3 regions of the Brevibacillus sp. FSL K6-6036 genome follow, and region 3 is predicted to be linked to each of the others. Evidence: riboswitches for the same ligand, from Rfam matches in the RefSeq annotation. Region 3 holds a riboswitch; each other region holds the start of a gene.
What was found. A riboswitch is a leader RNA that binds a small molecule or an ion and turns the genes downstream of it on or off. The one in region 3 is predicted to bind S-adenosylmethionine.
Positions count from the first base shown of each region.

Region 1: linked by a shared signal. The riboswitch ahead of NST37_RS18210 (pyridoxal phosphate-dependent aminotransferase) and the one ahead of NST37_RS02905 (methionine ABC transporter ATP-binding protein) in region 3 are both predicted to bind S-adenosylmethionine.
Region 2: linked by a shared signal. The riboswitch ahead of metH (methionine synthase) and the one ahead of NST37_RS02905 (methionine ABC transporter ATP-binding protein) in region 3 are both predicted to bind S-adenosylmethionine.

Region 1 is NZ_CP150173.1:3,603,954-3,609,031, forward strand. It holds gene NST37_RS18205 (hypothetical protein) at 1-68, shown strand, start outside; gene NST37_RS18210 (pyridoxal phosphate-dependent aminotransferase) at 403-1,578, opposite strand; SAM riboswitch class I at 1,684-1,796, opposite strand; gene NST37_RS18215 (MFS transporter) at 2,090-3,430, opposite strand; gene moaC (cyclic pyranopterin monophosphate synthase MoaC) at 3,438-3,920, opposite strand; gene moaD (molybdopterin converting factor subunit 1) at 4,123-4,830, shown strand; gene NST37_RS18230 (ThiF family adenylyltransferase) at 4,837-5,078, shown strand, end outside.
Region 2 is NZ_CP150173.1:2,041,227-2,046,304, reverse strand. It holds gene metH (methionine synthase) at 1-3,306, opposite strand, end outside; SAM riboswitch class I at 3,408-3,508, opposite strand; gene NST37_RS10170 (YjcZ family sporulation protein) at 3,708-3,812, shown strand; gene NST37_RS10165 (AraC family transcriptional regulator) at 3,980-4,840, shown strand; gene NST37_RS10160 (hypothetical protein) at 4,937-5,078, shown strand, end outside.
Region 3 is NZ_CP150173.1:533,892-538,969, forward strand. It holds gene NST37_RS02900 (Ger(x)C family spore germination protein) at 26-1,177, shown strand; SAM riboswitch class I at 1,271-1,387, shown strand; gene NST37_RS02905 (methionine ABC transporter ATP-binding protein) at 1,473-2,486, shown strand; gene NST37_RS02910 (methionine ABC transporter permease) at 2,488-3,153, shown strand; gene NST37_RS02915 (MetQ/NlpA family ABC transporter substrate-binding protein) at 3,200-4,039, shown strand; gene NST37_RS02920 (pentapeptide repeat-containing protein) at 4,311-5,078, shown strand, end outside.

The DNA of each region.
Region 1 (5,078 bases), 2.1 Mb from region 3:
CTTTGCAAACCATCGAAACACGGTACATAGACTTGAACTGGCAACCGCCGATCCCTCCTAGTCCATAAAGCTGGCCTGGGGTATCACCTGATTCCATCAAGCCATCATAAAGGCCCTGAGCGATCATAGCTCCGGGCCTTTTGCTTGGGAAGCCATGCTTTATGTTGCAAGTATGGCTTCCGCTATTCACGAAAAATAAGGCTGTCTTTCTTGAAAAGATTGCCGTCATTATGTTTTGGCATCCGTGAGTATCATTTCGAATCAAGCCTGCTTTATCCGTGAGTATCCTGCTTGATTCAGCCTGTTGTGCCACCCCGAATCGCAGGAGAAGCCTGTTTCCAGGCTTCTCCCCACCGCGGCCCCTGGACAAGGAGCAAGATAACCCGAAGCCCGCCAACAAGCTTACCGAGCAAACAGCCCCAGCTTCTCAATCCTTCGCACTGCCTCCGCCAGCCTTTCTTCGCTGGAAAGAAGCGCCGCGCGCACATACCCCTCGCCCGTCGGTCCAAAACCGACGCCAGGCGCAACCACCACATGAGCCTTTTCCAGCAGCAAATCGGAAAACTCGACCGATGTAAACCCTTCGGGAACAGGCAGCCAGCTGAAAAACGAGCCCTCTGAAGGCTTGGCCTGCCAACCGATCCGGTGGAGCTCGGCGAACAGCACATCCCGCCTGCTTTGGTAGACGGAGACGAGATCATGTACGCATTGCTGCGAGCCGGTCATCGCTTTTGCCGCCGCCATCTGCACAGCGCCGAAGAGACTGACAAAGTAATGGTCCTGAATCAAATTGACCAGCCGTACGAGCTCCTTGTTTCCGACCATAGCCCCGACGCGCCAGCCGGCCATGTTGTACGTTTTCGACAGGGTGTAAAACTCCACTCCTACTTCTTTTGCCCCCGGCACCTGCATGAAGCTGACCGGCTTTTTGCCGTCAAAGCTGATCGCACCATAGGCGAAATCATGGCAGACGACGATCTCGTGCTTGCGGGCGAAGCGGATGGTCTCTTCAAAAAATTCCACCGGAGCGTTGACCGCCGTCGGATTGTTCGGGTAATTGAGGAACATCAGCTTGGCTTTTTCCAAATCTTCCGGCTTCAACTGGCCGTAATCCGGAAGAAACGCGTTTTCAGCCTTGAGCGGCATCATGACCATGCGGCCGTCAGCTACAGCCACGCCGGACCAGTAATCCGGATAACCTGGATCGGGCACCAAAGCGACGTCCCCGGGGTTCAGCAGCACCTGACAAATCTCAACCAGACCTGTCTTGCTGCCAAACAGGATGGCTACCTCTTCCTCCGCGTCCAGCTCCACGCCGAACTCTTCCTTGTACCAGTGGGCGACGGCCTGCTTCAGCTCCAGCCTGCCGCTGAACGGCGGGTATTTGTGATGGACAGGGCGCTTGGCCTGCTCGCTCAGCTCTTCCACGATATGCTGCGGTGTCGGGAGATCGGGATTGCCCTGTCCAAGATTGATAATGTCATGTCCGGCCGCGATGGCCTTGTTTGTTTTCGCTACCAGCGTGGCAAAAAACTGCGTCGGCAGTCGGTCCACCATGGCAGATGGTTGGATGCGCATTGGCTTTCTATCCTTTCTTTCGCAAAAATAATCCAGACATCGAAGCAGGCATGCAAAAAGCCCCTTTTCCTGAACAGAAAAAGGGGCGGATCGTGCGTCTCCACGTTCTTATCTGTCAGGATCGCTCCTGCTGGAATTGGCACAGCATCTGCAGAATATCCTGCAAGATCCGCTGCCGGGCTTCATCGGGCCAGTCCCTCCACCTCTCTGGATAAGTTAACAGCAACCTATTTACTTTGAATGTCTACTATACTACTTGAGCAGGTTGGGAGTGTCAATACAATATCCCGAACCATGGCCCGGGCTGCTTTGCTGTTGCTGGCCCGGCAGCCTGCAGGGCCTCGTTAGACAGCCTGGCAGTCCTCAACTGTCAGCCTGGCGGTCCTCAACTGACAAACTGAGGAGCCTCACTGACAGGCTGAGGGGCCTCGACTGACAGCCTGAGCGGCCTCGGCTGAAAGCCTGCTGGTCTTCGCCTGACAGCTACGAGTATCCGTCCAAGCATTGCTTGTCATGACCCGAGCTTCTCCGGAGCAGGCAGAGCTGCCTTCATCTCAGGACGCTTTACAAAGGACGTGTACACGGTAAAGCAAGCGACAGCGACCAAAGCCAAAGCAGCCATGAAGTAGACCATCCCATTTGCTCCGAGCGCTTCAAAGATCACGGCGCCCATCAGCGGGCCGACCATGCGTCCTCCTGAGCCTACGCCCCCGATGAGGCCTTGAATGAACCCTTCACGTCCCGGTGGAGACAACTCGGCAGCGATGGTCGGGACGGCAGGCCACACCAGCATTTCACCCAGTGTAATGACAAACATGGCCACGAAAAAACCGGCGTACACCGTCGTCTGGGACAAGATCAGCATGGAGAGCGAAAAGACGTAGGCGCCTAACAGCAACTGCGCTTTCAGCGTACGGGCGAAGTGCCTGATCACCCAGGAGATAAACGGCTGCCCGAACAGGATCAAAGCACCATTCAGCGTCCACAGCAGGCTGTACTCCCTGAGCGTGATGCCCAGCGACTGCATATACGCCGACAGCACAGTCGTCCACTGCGAGTAAATAATCCAGCAGACCAACAACCCTGCCGACAACAGACCGAGCGCTAGCCATGCCATCGGGCGACCGGCAGCTTGAGCGGCATCCGTCGCCATTGCCGCCGCGGCCCCTTTTGATCCGCCGGCCTTCTCCGCCAATCCCGCGGCAGGCAGCTGTGCCCCCTCACCTTCCTCTGTGTGCTTCGCCGACGCTGCCACGAGCCGGCCTTCTTTTTCCTGACCGCGCTCAAGATCGACCGTGCGGCTCAAAAAGATAAAGAGAAACAGAACTGCCAGCTGCAGCGCCGCATTTCCAAAGAAAGTCCAGGCAAAGGAAATGCTCGCCAGCATTCCCGCCGAGGCGGAACCGATCGCTACCCCGATATTGAGTGCCACATAAACCGTATTCAAGCCCTTGCGGCCGCCGTCAGGCCACAAGAGGCCGATCAGGGCATTGAGCACAGGAAACATGATGCCGGAGAAAAATCCGTTCAAAAGCAGCAAGACCGTATACGTATGAAAGCTGGTTGTGAAGCCCAGTGCCACAGCTACGGCTACCGCTCCCGCTGTCGCGGCGTATACTGTGCGCATTTTCCCCCAGCGGTCAAAGAGAACCCCGCCTGTCAGACTGCCGATCAGGTACGCTCCCTGATTCAGCATCAAAAGAACACCCGCTACGGTGAGCGGCTTCCCGAGAAAATCGTGGATGTAGATCGTCACCAGCGGCCAGATACAGGCCATGCCCGTAGAATGAATAACGGCAGCAACGGCCAGAAGCCGGATGCTGCGCGGATAGGAATTCCATAGTCGACTCATCTGATGTTTACGCCTCGCTCCGATAAAAATCTCCGCTTTTCCCGCCGGTTTTGCTCTGGAGATACGTCGGCCCGATTACCATTTCCTTGTCCATGGCCTTGCACATGTCATAAACGGTGAGCGCGGCTGCGCTTGCGGCTGTCAGTGCCTCCATCTCCACGCCGGTCTTGCCGGTCGTTTTGACGGTTGCCTCGATATCCAATGTCGCTTTGTCCGCATACGAAAAGCGGATGTCAATGCCCGTCAGCGGCAGCGGATGACACATCGGGATGATCTCCCACGTCTTTTTCGCAGCCATTACTCCGGCTACCTGTGCGACAGCCAATACATCCCCCTTGGCAATCTGCCCCTCGCGAATGCGCAGCAGCGTTTCCGGCTTCATCGTGATTTTGCTGACAGCCACCGCTACCCGCTTGGTTACCTCTTTTTCGGAGACGTCCACCATTTTGGCCCGTTGTTGATCGTTAAAATGCGTTAATTCGTCGTTCATTTCTTCCTCCCATTTGCTTTCCGCCTGGGAATGCCCTTCTTTTTCGATAATCTAACCTTACATTCAGCACTGTAGAAAATCAATCGGGAATCTGCAAGAAGTCGCTCTCGGATTTGGCAGTTAGGCGCAATTATGTTATCGTCACAAGTAGAGAGAAGCTTTTCCTTCCTATAAATAACCCTTGGGAAACGAGGAGTGCTACATGCAAATATCTGTCCTTTTATTTGCCGGTTTGGCCGAGCTGGCCGGCGAGCGAACGATACAACTGACACTGCCGGAGGGAGCAACCGTACAGGACCTGCTGCAAGCCGCATCCAGCCAATACCCTGCGCTGTCCTCCCTGCTCGGCAGCTGCTTTATCTCCGTCAATCAAGAGTATGCCAAGCCGGATACGGCCATCCGGGCCGGAGACGAAATCGCCATATTGCCACCTGTGAGCGGCGGTCAGGACCCTCGTTTTGCCATCACGACCGAACCGCTGAGCGCTGACAAACTGGTCAAGCTCGTGTCCAATCCGCATGCCGGCGCTGTCCTCGCTTTTGTCGGAACCGTCCGGGAGTTCACGCACGGCCAGCGTACCGTATTGCTTGCCTATGAAGCCTACGAGCCAATGGCAGTGGAAAAAATGAAGCAGATCGCGTCCGAGGTTGAAGAGCGGTGGCCGGGTACGAAGCTGGCGATGCATCACCGGATCGGCGAGCTTGCCATCGAGGAGATCGCGGTGGTCGCTGCCGTAGCGACGCCGCATCGAAAAGCGGCTTTCGAGGCTGGCGAATACGCGATCGAGCGGTTGAAGCAGATCGTACCGATCTGGAAGAAGGAAATCTGGGAGGACGGCAGCGAGTGGAAGGGCCATCAGCAAGGACCTTGGAACCCGACAGCGCTTCCGGATGACGTGGAAAGGAGCTAACCTACCGTGAATACGCGTTATTCCCGTCAAATCCTGTTTCCTCCTATCGGCCGCGCGGGACAAGAGCGGCTGTCGCAAAGCCGTGTAGCGATTGTCGGCATGGGAGCGCTGGGTACGGTGTCCGCCAATCACATGGTTCGCGCAGGCGTCGGTTTTGTCCGGCTCATCGACCGCGATTTTGTGGAACCGAGCAACCTCCAGCGGCAAATGCTCTACGACGAGGACGATGCCCGGCAGCATTTGCCCAA
Region 2 (5,078 bases), 1.5 Mb from region 3:
GAATAACTGGGCCTGATCTTCGAGGTTGGGGCATGCCGGGTATCCGAAAGAAACGCGGATGCCCTGATAACGCGCGCCGAATCTCTCCAGCATCGTCATTTCCGCAGGGTCCGGGAAGCCCCAGCTATCCCGCATCACGTGATGAACCCGCTCGGCAAATGCCTCGGCCAGCTCCAGCGCCAGCGCCTGCAAGACGTGGGATCGGAGATAGTCGCCCTTTTGTTTCAAACGTTCCGATTGTTCTCGAATGCCGCTGCCCGCCGTGACCGCCAGGAATCCGACATAGTCCATTTCGCCGCTTTCCACGGGCCGCAGGAAGTCCGACAGACAAAGGTACGGCTCCTCTGGCTGGCGCGGGAACCGGAAGCGTTCCAAGACCCGCGAATGATCCTTGGCGTCGTAGATCAAGATCTCGTCTCCATTCGCCTGTGCGGGGAAGAACTGATAGATCCCGTTTGCTGTTATCGAGCCTGCCTGTACTGCTTCCGCAAGCAGCTCCTGCACCAGATCGTGAAGCTCCGTCACCTTCTCGTCTCCGCTCTCCAGCAATTTGTCTACATTTCCGCGAACGCCGAGATGCTTTCCGAGCAGCATCCGCAAATTGAGATACGGCCGGAGATGGCTCAGCGGATAGTTGCGGAGCACGTGCCGTTCACAATCGGGCGGGAGGTAGATCGGCTGTGTGCGGCTGACGGCGGAACGCTTCGGTTTGGACGGTTTTTCAACTTCGGGCGGGGCCTGGGCAGAAGCCGCAGCCTCGATTGCCTCCTGCTGCTCGGCCCGGAGCTTTTCTCTTGCTTCCGGGTCCTGCAGTCGATTAAACAGCTCCAGCCCGTCCATTGCATCCTTGGCGTACAGAACGATTCCTTTGTATTCGGGTGCAATCCGGTTGGACGTAAATTTACGTGTCAGTGCCGCTCCGCCTACCATCAGCGGCACGTCGATGCCAGCCTCGCGCAAATCCTGCGCGGTAATGACCATTTGCTGGGCCGATTTGACCAACAGACCGGACAGACCGATCGCATCCGGCTTCTCTTCGCGGCAAGCGGCGATCAGCTGCTCCGGCGGAACCTTGATCCCCAGATTGACGACTTCATAGCCGTTGTTGGAAAGGATGATCTCTACCAGGTTTTTTCCGATATCGTGGACGTCGCCTTTTACGGTGGCCAGCAAAATCTTCCCTTTTGCCGCCGACTCCGTTTTTTCCATAAACGGCTCCAGGAATGAAACGGATGCTTTCATTACTTCGGCGCTCTGTAGTACTTCGGCCACGATCAGTTGATTGCTGTTGAACAGGCGGCCCACTTCTTCCATCCCGGTCATCAGCGGCCCGTTGATAATTTCCAGCGGCACGTATTTTTCCAAAGCAAGCTTCAAATCTTCTACCAGTCCGTCTTTGGAGCCTTCGACGACATACCGCGCGAGTCTCTCTTCCAGTGGAAGCGAGGACACCTCGACTTTGGCTTCCTTTTTCTTTTGCCGGTAAAAATCGGTAAAGGAGGCAAGCGTTTCGTCCTTTGTCTCGAACAAAAGAGCTTCAGCCAGCTTTCTCTCTTCTTCAGGGATGGAAGCATAGCGCTCCAGCTTCTCCGTATTGACGATGGCATAATCGAGACCAGCGACTGTCGTATGGTAGAGGAAAACGGCATTCAGCACTTCCCGACCTGCGGCCGGAAGACCAAACGACACGTTGCTGACGCCGAGAATGGTCTTGCACTCGGGCATCGCTTCTTTGATCAGGCGAATGCCTTCTACTGTCGCCTTGGCAGAGCCGATGTACTGTTCGTCTCCTGTACCGACAGGAAACACGAGCGGGTCGAAGATGATGTCCCGCGGATTGACGCCAAACCGGTTTACCAAAAGGTCATAGGAGCGTTTTGCCACTTCCAGCTTTCGCTCGGCGGTGACAGCCATGCCGGTCTCGTCGATAGTTCCGACGACAACTGCGGCCCCGTATCTGTGGATCAAGGGCACGACTTGCTCGAACCGTTCGAGCCCGTCTTCGAGGTTGATCGAGTTGAGAATCGCTTTCCCTTGGGAATATTTCAACCCCAGCTCCATGACGCGCGCATCCGTGGAATCGATCATGAGAGGCGCCTTTACTTTTTTCACAATATATTGAAGGAATTTTTCCATATCGCCGTACTCGTCGCGGTCCGGGTCGGCCAGACAAATATCGATGACATGAGCCCCCCGCTTCACCTGTGCCCTTGCGATATCGGAAGCCTCCTCGTATTGTCCGGCTGCGATCAGATCGCGAAATTTCTTGGACCCGATGACGTTCGTGCGCTCCCCGACCAGCAGCGGGCGGTTGTCCTGTTCCACGTAGACGACATCGATCCCGGACACGGCGCTGACTGCATGCTCTTGCCGGGCACGCGGCTTGCAGTCTTTCAAGGCTTCGGCCATCGCCCGGATGTGGTCGGGCGTGGTTCCGCAGCATCCGCCCGCCACATTGAGCCATCCTTGCTCGGCAAATGCCTTGACTTTTGCCGCCAGCCCTTGCGGAGTTTCGTGATAGTGGCCGTTCTCGTCCGGGAGACCGGCATTGGGATAACAGCTCACGGCACAGTCTGCAAGACCGGATAGCGTGCGGATATGGTCGCGCATGAACTCGGGACCGGTCGCACAGTTCAGCCCGATGCTGACAGGCTTGAGGTGCTCAAGCGAGACGTAGAACGCTTCGATGTTTTGTCCCGCCAGCGTCGTGCCCATCGGCTCAATCGTCCCCGAAAGCATGACCGGCACTTCCGTCCCCAGCTCATCAAAAGCCTTGCGTATGCCGATGCCGCCCGCTTTTACGTTCAGCGTATCCTGCGAGGTTTCCAGAAGCAGCACATCCGCTCCCCCGATCAAAAGCCCTTTTGCCTGGCGGTAATACGACTCGACCAGCTCGTCAAAGGTGACCCCGCCCGTCAAAGAAAGCGTCTTGGTCGTCGGGCCCATCGCCCCTGCCACAAAGCGAGGCCACTCAGGCGTGGAATAGGCATCTGCGGCCTCGCGAGCGATTTTGGCAGCGGCGATGTTGATCTCCAGGTCCTTTTCCGCCACGTCATACTCGGCCAGGACGATGGACGTAGCGCCAAATGTATTCGTCTCGATAATATCGGCACCCGCCTCCAGGTACTTTTCATGGATCGAGCGGATGACGTCCGGCCGGGTCAGGTTCAACAGCTCGTTACAGCCGTCGTATTCCTCTCCGCCGAAGTCCTCGGCAGTCAGGTTGGCTTGCTGCAGCATTGTTCCCATCGCGCCGTCCAGTATCAGAATTTTTCGGTAAAGCTGTTCGCGAAAATTCGGTTTCATGGCAGACTCCTTTTCTCAAAGCAGATCATCTCAGATAAACAAAAAACCTCTTCTGTGTGCAGAAGAGGATTTGTCCGCGAATACGATACGCCTGACGCATCCTCTCATCTTTCAAAGCACACGGCTTTGCTGGAATTGGCACCTGAAAATTCCGGTTGCCGAGGCTTCATCGGGCCAGTCCCTCTGCCTCTCTGGATAAGAGATGTCGCTTTTTTATTCGATTCGTTCCAGTAATTGCAAGGTTTGAAAGTATCTTAACACCCCCCCTCCCCCGCGTCAATGAAGAAATTGTCCGTATCCACGCAAGTCCGGCGCCCATATTTGCCCCATATAGTCAATCGCCCACACTCTTCATGACTCCCGTGTATAGACTAAAGCATATCGGAAAGGAGGAAAACGACATGAGTACATCCTACTGCGGAAACAATATCTTCGGTGACAGCTTCGCCCTAGTGCTCGTTCTGTTTATCCTGCTGGTCATCGTAGGGTGCAATAACGACTGCTAAGCAGCTGCTTGAAAAAGGGGCCTGGAATCCAGGCTTCTTTTTTCTTGTCCAACAGGTGCACTTTGAAGAAATCAAGCAATCACTTGCCAAATCGGCACAGATTATCAAAAAACATCGTCTTCCCGGCTGTACAATAGGAGTAGCACATCTGGGAAATGGAGGCAGGTATGGATCACTACGAGCGGATTCAATGCGCAATCGAATTTATCGAAAAGCATCTTCAAGAGGAGGTGAATATCGCGGATATTGCCGCGGAAGCCTGTTTTTCCGCCTTTCATTTTCAACGGCTGTTTCAAGCGATCTCCGGTTTTTCGGTTCACGAGTACATACGAAAAAGAAGGCTGAGCGAGGCCGCCGTTTTGTTGAAACAGACGCAAACAAGCATCCTTGATCTGGCTATCGCCTGCCAGTACGGCTCCCAGGAGGCGTTTACCCGTGCTTTTGAAGCTACTTTCGGCATCACCCCGGCCAAGTTCCGAAAGGCGAACATACCTATTTTCCTGCAAAAGAAGCTGGATTTTTTGGATGATCAAAAACGAGCAAAGGGAGAAATAAGCATGAACAAACCAAACATTGTGCAATTAAACAGCATTGCCATCGTCGGGTACGCCTACAAGACAAATCTGAACAACAAACGCTACTTTGAGGACATTCCCCGCTTCTATGCCGATTTCGGAAGGAATGGACACTATATGCGGATTCCCAACAAAGCCGCCCCTGACATGGCATACGGCATTTCGTGCGATTTCCAGGATAACGGCGACTTTACGTTCATCGTCGGCGAAGAGGTAAAAAACTTGGATGGCGAGCTGGAGGATGGCTTTGTCCACTGTCTGCTTCCGGCAGGGAAATACGCCGAATTCAGGGTGATCGGCTCTGTCCAAAATACAAGAACCTATATTTACGGCACCTGGCTTCCGAATTCCAACTACGAGCGAAGAGAAGGACCTGATTTTGAAATAACCGATGTCCGCCAGTCCGTGTACCCGGATCAAATGAAAATAAAAATTTACATACCGATCGACTAGTGTTCCAGCTCCAGTCCGCCCGCTGTCCCCGCTCATTGTCAATCCATGCCCCTTTTGCTATGATGAGGTCGAAGCCAAGCAAAGGAGCGAAACGCTTTGGATCCACTACACCCTTGTGACAAGCACGAATTCCTATCGCGTATCGAAACGGTAAAAGAACTGGAACAAACCGACTTCGAGACATATTCTGTCGTGAAAGACAGCGAAAATGGCCAACACTATCTCCGGTATTCCTTTA
Region 3 (5,078 bases):
GGTGGAACAGGAGGGAGGATTCATCGTGCCGAGATCCGGAAATAAGCGGCTCCTGAGAGCGGGAGCCGTGCTCCTTCTATGTTCTGTTCTGCTCAGCGGCTGTATCAGGACGCAAATTTTTGATGAGCTTGGAATGATTACGGTGGCGGGATATGACCTGTTAAAGGACGGGAACATACGCGGAACGGTGGTGATGCCCTCCATCAATCCCGAGGCTGAAGAAAAAGTGCAGGTGATGTCCGGCATCAGTCTGACGAGCAAGGGCATTCGCGACAAGGCCAACCTGCAGTCAGACAAAGAAGTGCTGGGCGGGCAGCTTCGGGTCGCGATGTACAGCGAGGAGCTGGCCAGAAAAGGGATAGGCAGCATTGTGGACACTCTGTACCGCGACCCCTCGATTGGAAGCCGGGTTTATTTAAGTGTCATTGAGGGCCAAACCTACGATTTGCTGACGTACAAATTCAAAGAGGAAGGCAATATTGGCATTTACCTCTACCAATTGATCCGGCACAACGTAGAGGATGACAAAATTCCGTCTCCTACTCTCCATGAGTTTTACCGCTCCTACTTCAGCGAGGGAATCGACCCTTACGTCCCTTTTCTTGAGAGGAAAGGGGATGAGGTGAGGATCAAAGGCGTGGCTCTGTTTCACAAGGACAAATATGTCGGCTGGATTCCTCCAAAGGAAGCCTTTCACATCAAGCTAGTTCATGATGCTTATCGAGCGGGAACGTACGAAACGTCGGTAGATCCGGAGAGGATGGGGGTAAAGCCGAAAAAGAAGAACACAACCGGCCCTGACATCCAAATGGTATTTGATACGCTGAGCAGCAAGACCCACGTCGATATTGTCAGTACGAATCCACTGACCTACAAGGTCGATGTGAAAGTACGGACACGCATTCTGGAAATGTCAATACCGTTAAAAATAGAACAACCGGAGGTACTCAGAAAAATGGAGCAGGCCTTGTCTGAAAACATGAAGCAGGATTTGGCCAAGGTCGTCGCCAAAATGCAAAAATGGGAGGTAGACCCCTTTGGGTTCGGGGAATTATACCGGGCAAAATTCCGCGGGGCGCGGAAGCTGTCTCACGATCAGTGGCATGAGATGTACAGGAAGTCCCGCTTCGATTACAACATCGATGTAGAAATTGTCCGCAACGGCGTGTTGGATTAATTGCCCATTGACTTTCTATTTTGGTATAGCATATAATCCGTTTTGTATCATAAAAAGAAATAAAGTTCTTCAAACTAAATATACGTAGAATTCTTCTTATCCAGAGCGGCGGAGGGACAGGCCCTATGAAGCCCGGCAACCGGCTCATCGATTCTGATGGGTGGCGCGGTGCCAATTCCTACAAGATTGTAGAATCTTGACAGATGAGAAGGGTGAATGCGATCGTATAATGCGGTGCAGCCCCTTTTTCGCCTGATGAAAAAGGGGCTGTTGATTGTAATGGGAGGTGAACCGGATGATTCGGTTGCAGAATCTGAAAAAAGACTACATTGTAAAAGGCCATAAAACACCTGCGCTGCGCGGAATTGACCTCTCGATCGAGAAGGGGGAAATTTTCGGCATCATCGGACATTCCGGTGCCGGCAAAAGTACGCTGATTCGCTGCATCAACCTGTTGGAACGTCCGACAGCGGGCAGCGTTATTGTAGACGGGGTCGATCTGACCAAGCTGGATGAAGGCAGGCTCCAGGAACAGCGGCGGCATATCGGAATGATTTTTCAGCACTTCAACCTTCTCTCGTCCGCTACGGTCGGGGAGAACGTTGCGTTTCCGCTCAAGCTGGCCAAGCGGCCCAAGGCGGAGATCGACAAAAAGGTGAAGGAAATGCTGGCGTTGGTAGGGCTGGAACAGCATCGCGACAAGTATCCGTCACAATTGTCGGGCGGACAAAAGCAGCGTGTCGGCATTGCCCGGGCGCTGGCGAGCGACCCCAAGGTGCTGCTGTGCGACGAGGCGACATCCGCTTTGGACCCGCAGACGACCAACTCCATTCTGGCGCTGCTTTTGGACATCAACCGAAAGCTGGGCTTGACGATCGTCCTCATTACCCACGAAATGCATGTCATCCGCTCCATTTGCGATCGGGTCGGTGTCATTGACGGGGGGCACATTGTGGAAATGGGCAATGTTCTGGATGTGTTCTTAAAGCCGCAGCACCCGACGACACAGGAGTTCGTGGAACAAGTAGCAGACTCCAGCGAGCTGCGGGCTGCCGTCGCTCATGAAAAGGCGTCAGGCGACCGAACGATCCTGCGTGTCACGTTCCTCGGAGAACAGACCTACCAGCCGATTCTGTTCCAAACGATGCAGGAAACCGGTACGGTGTTCAGTATCCTGCAAGGAACCATTTCGCGTATGAAAGACACCCCATATGGCCAGCTCGTGATCGAGTTGGGCGGGGATGCGCAGCAGAACAGGAAAGCTGTCGATACGCTTCGTCAGCGCGGCCTGGAAGTGGAGGTGATTTAAAATGGGATTCACGCTTAAAAATATAGACTGGGCGGAAATTTGGAAGGGAACGCAGGATACGTTGACGATGCTTGGCTTTTCCACCTTGTTTACCGTCGTTATCGGGCTGCCGCTGGGCATTTTGCTGTTTCTCACATCCAGAGGCCAGCTTTTGGAGAATCGCGCGTTTTATTCGATCTCATCCTTTGTCGTAAACGTTTTGCGTTCGGTGCCATTCATCATCCTGATGATCCTGCTGATTCCTGTTACCAAAATGCTCGTCGGCACCTCACTCGGGGTAAAGGGCTCGATTCCTCCGTTGGTGATCGGGGCGGCTCCCTTTTTCGCCAGACTGGTGGAGACCTCCCTGCGCGAGGTTGATCGCGGCGTGATTGAAGCGGCGCAATCGATGGGTGCTTCCAACTGGCAAATTATCCGCAGCGTGCTCTTGCCGGAATCCCGTTCGGGGCTGATCGCCGGGATTACGATTACCACGGTGTCGCTCGTGTCCTACACGGCGATGTCCGGGGTCATCGGCGGCGGAGGCTTGGGAGACCTGGCGATCCGCTACGGGTATCAGCGCTTCCAGACAGACGTCATGGTCGTGACGGTATGTATTTTGCTTGTGTTGGTTCAGATCCTGCAGATGGTGGGCGACAGGCTCGTCATCAAGTTCAGCCGGAAGTAGGATCTTGTCCATAGAGAATGTTCAAAATAGAAAGGGGAAATCATCTGTGAAGAAATTGGTCGTATCTGTACTGTCCACTGTACTGGCACTGTCTCTGGCTGCTTGCGGCAGCCAAAATGAATCGGCTCCCGCGCCGTCTGCCGGCGGTTCCCAAGGCGAGCAAAAAGAAGTAACGCTGAAAGTGGGCGCAACGCCGGTCCCGCAGGCTGAGATTTTGAAGTTCGTCGCGCCGAAGCTGAAGGAGCAGGGCGTAATTCTGGAAGTCAAAGAATTTACCGACTACGTTCAACCTAACGTGCAAGTAAATGAAAAGCAGCTGGACGCCAATTTCTTCCAGCACAAGCCGTACCTCGATGATTTCAACAAAGGACAAAACATGAACCTGGTAGAAGTAGTACCTGTTCATATCGAGCCGTTTGGCGCATATTCCAAAAAAGTAAAAAGCGTGGATGAACTCGCTGACGGTGCAACCGTTGCTCTGCCAAACGATGCAACGAACAACGGCCGCGCACTTGCTCTGCTCGAAAAGCAAGGCCTGATCAAGCTGAAAGACGGCGCAGGCATCAGCGGTACTGTAAAAGACATCGTAGAAAACAAGAAAAACCTGCAGTTCAAAGAGGTAGAAGCTGCGATGCTGCCACGCGTCCTGGATGAAGTAGACCTGGCTCTGATCAACACCAACTATGCGCTGGAAGCGAAGCTGGTACCGACCAAAGACGCCCTGTTCATCGAAGACAAGGATTCTCCATATGCAAACTACCTGGTAGCTCGTCCGGACAACAAGGATTCCGAAGCGATCCAGAAGCTGGCGAAAGAGCTGAATACGCCAGAAGTGAAAAAGTTCATCGAAGATACGTATAAAGGAGCAATTGTGCCTGCATTCTAATGCCAGGCTTCAAGCTCTACGATAGGCTTCTTGCTCAAGATATCGAGAGGGTGCCCCACAGTCATTTAGACGTGGGGCACCTTCCTTTTTTAGGAGAAAACAAGCGGAAAATACGGAACGTGAACACCGTACCTGCTCATCCCCCTGGCTCTCCTCCTGTCCGAACCAGGATTGACGGAGAGGATCGTTCAGTACTATCATAACCACAGCCTTGTCTTCAGGCAGGACGATGCAAGCATGGACATACAAAGAAGCGGAAGGAGACAACGCAATGTCCGAGGATCTCGAATATGCAAAAGCGCCCCACGGCAGTAGTCGCCTCAGTCTGCAAGCTGACTGCGAGAACTGCTTCGGCTTGTGCTGTGTCGCGCTGCCCTTCGCTGCTTCGGCAGATTTTGCGATTGACAAACATGCCGGACAGCCCTGTCAAAACCTGCAGGCGGACTTCCGCTGCGGCGTTCACAACAGCCTCAGACAGATGGGCTTTCGAGGCTGCACGGTTTATGACTGCTTTGGCGCGGGACAAAAGGTCTCCCAGGTCACTTACGGAGGACTCGACTGGCGCAAGTCCCCTAAGTCCGCGAAGGAAATGTTTGAAGTGTTTCCGATCATGTGGCAGCTCCATGAGCTGCTCTGGTATTTGTCCGAGGCGCTGACGCTTCGGCCAGCCCGTCCCATCCGGGATGAGCTGAGCCAGGCTCTCGACAAGACAGAGCGCCTCACGAACCTCGATCCAGACTCGATCTTGAAGCTGGACGTGGCAGCACACCGTGCCGATGTCAACAAGCTGCTCTTGCGGACCAGCGAACTTGTGCGAGCCGATTTTTTGCGCTCGCAGAGGGGATCCGCAGGCAAGCGCAAGACGTACAGCCGGGGAGCCGATCTGATCGGAGCCAAACTGAGAGGAGCCGATCTGAGAGCCGCCAATTTGAGAGGAGCCTACCTGATTGCCGCCGATCTCAGAGGAGCTGACCTGAGAGGAGCCGATCTGATCGGGGCTGACTTTCGGGACGCTGACATCAGGGGAGCCGATCTGACG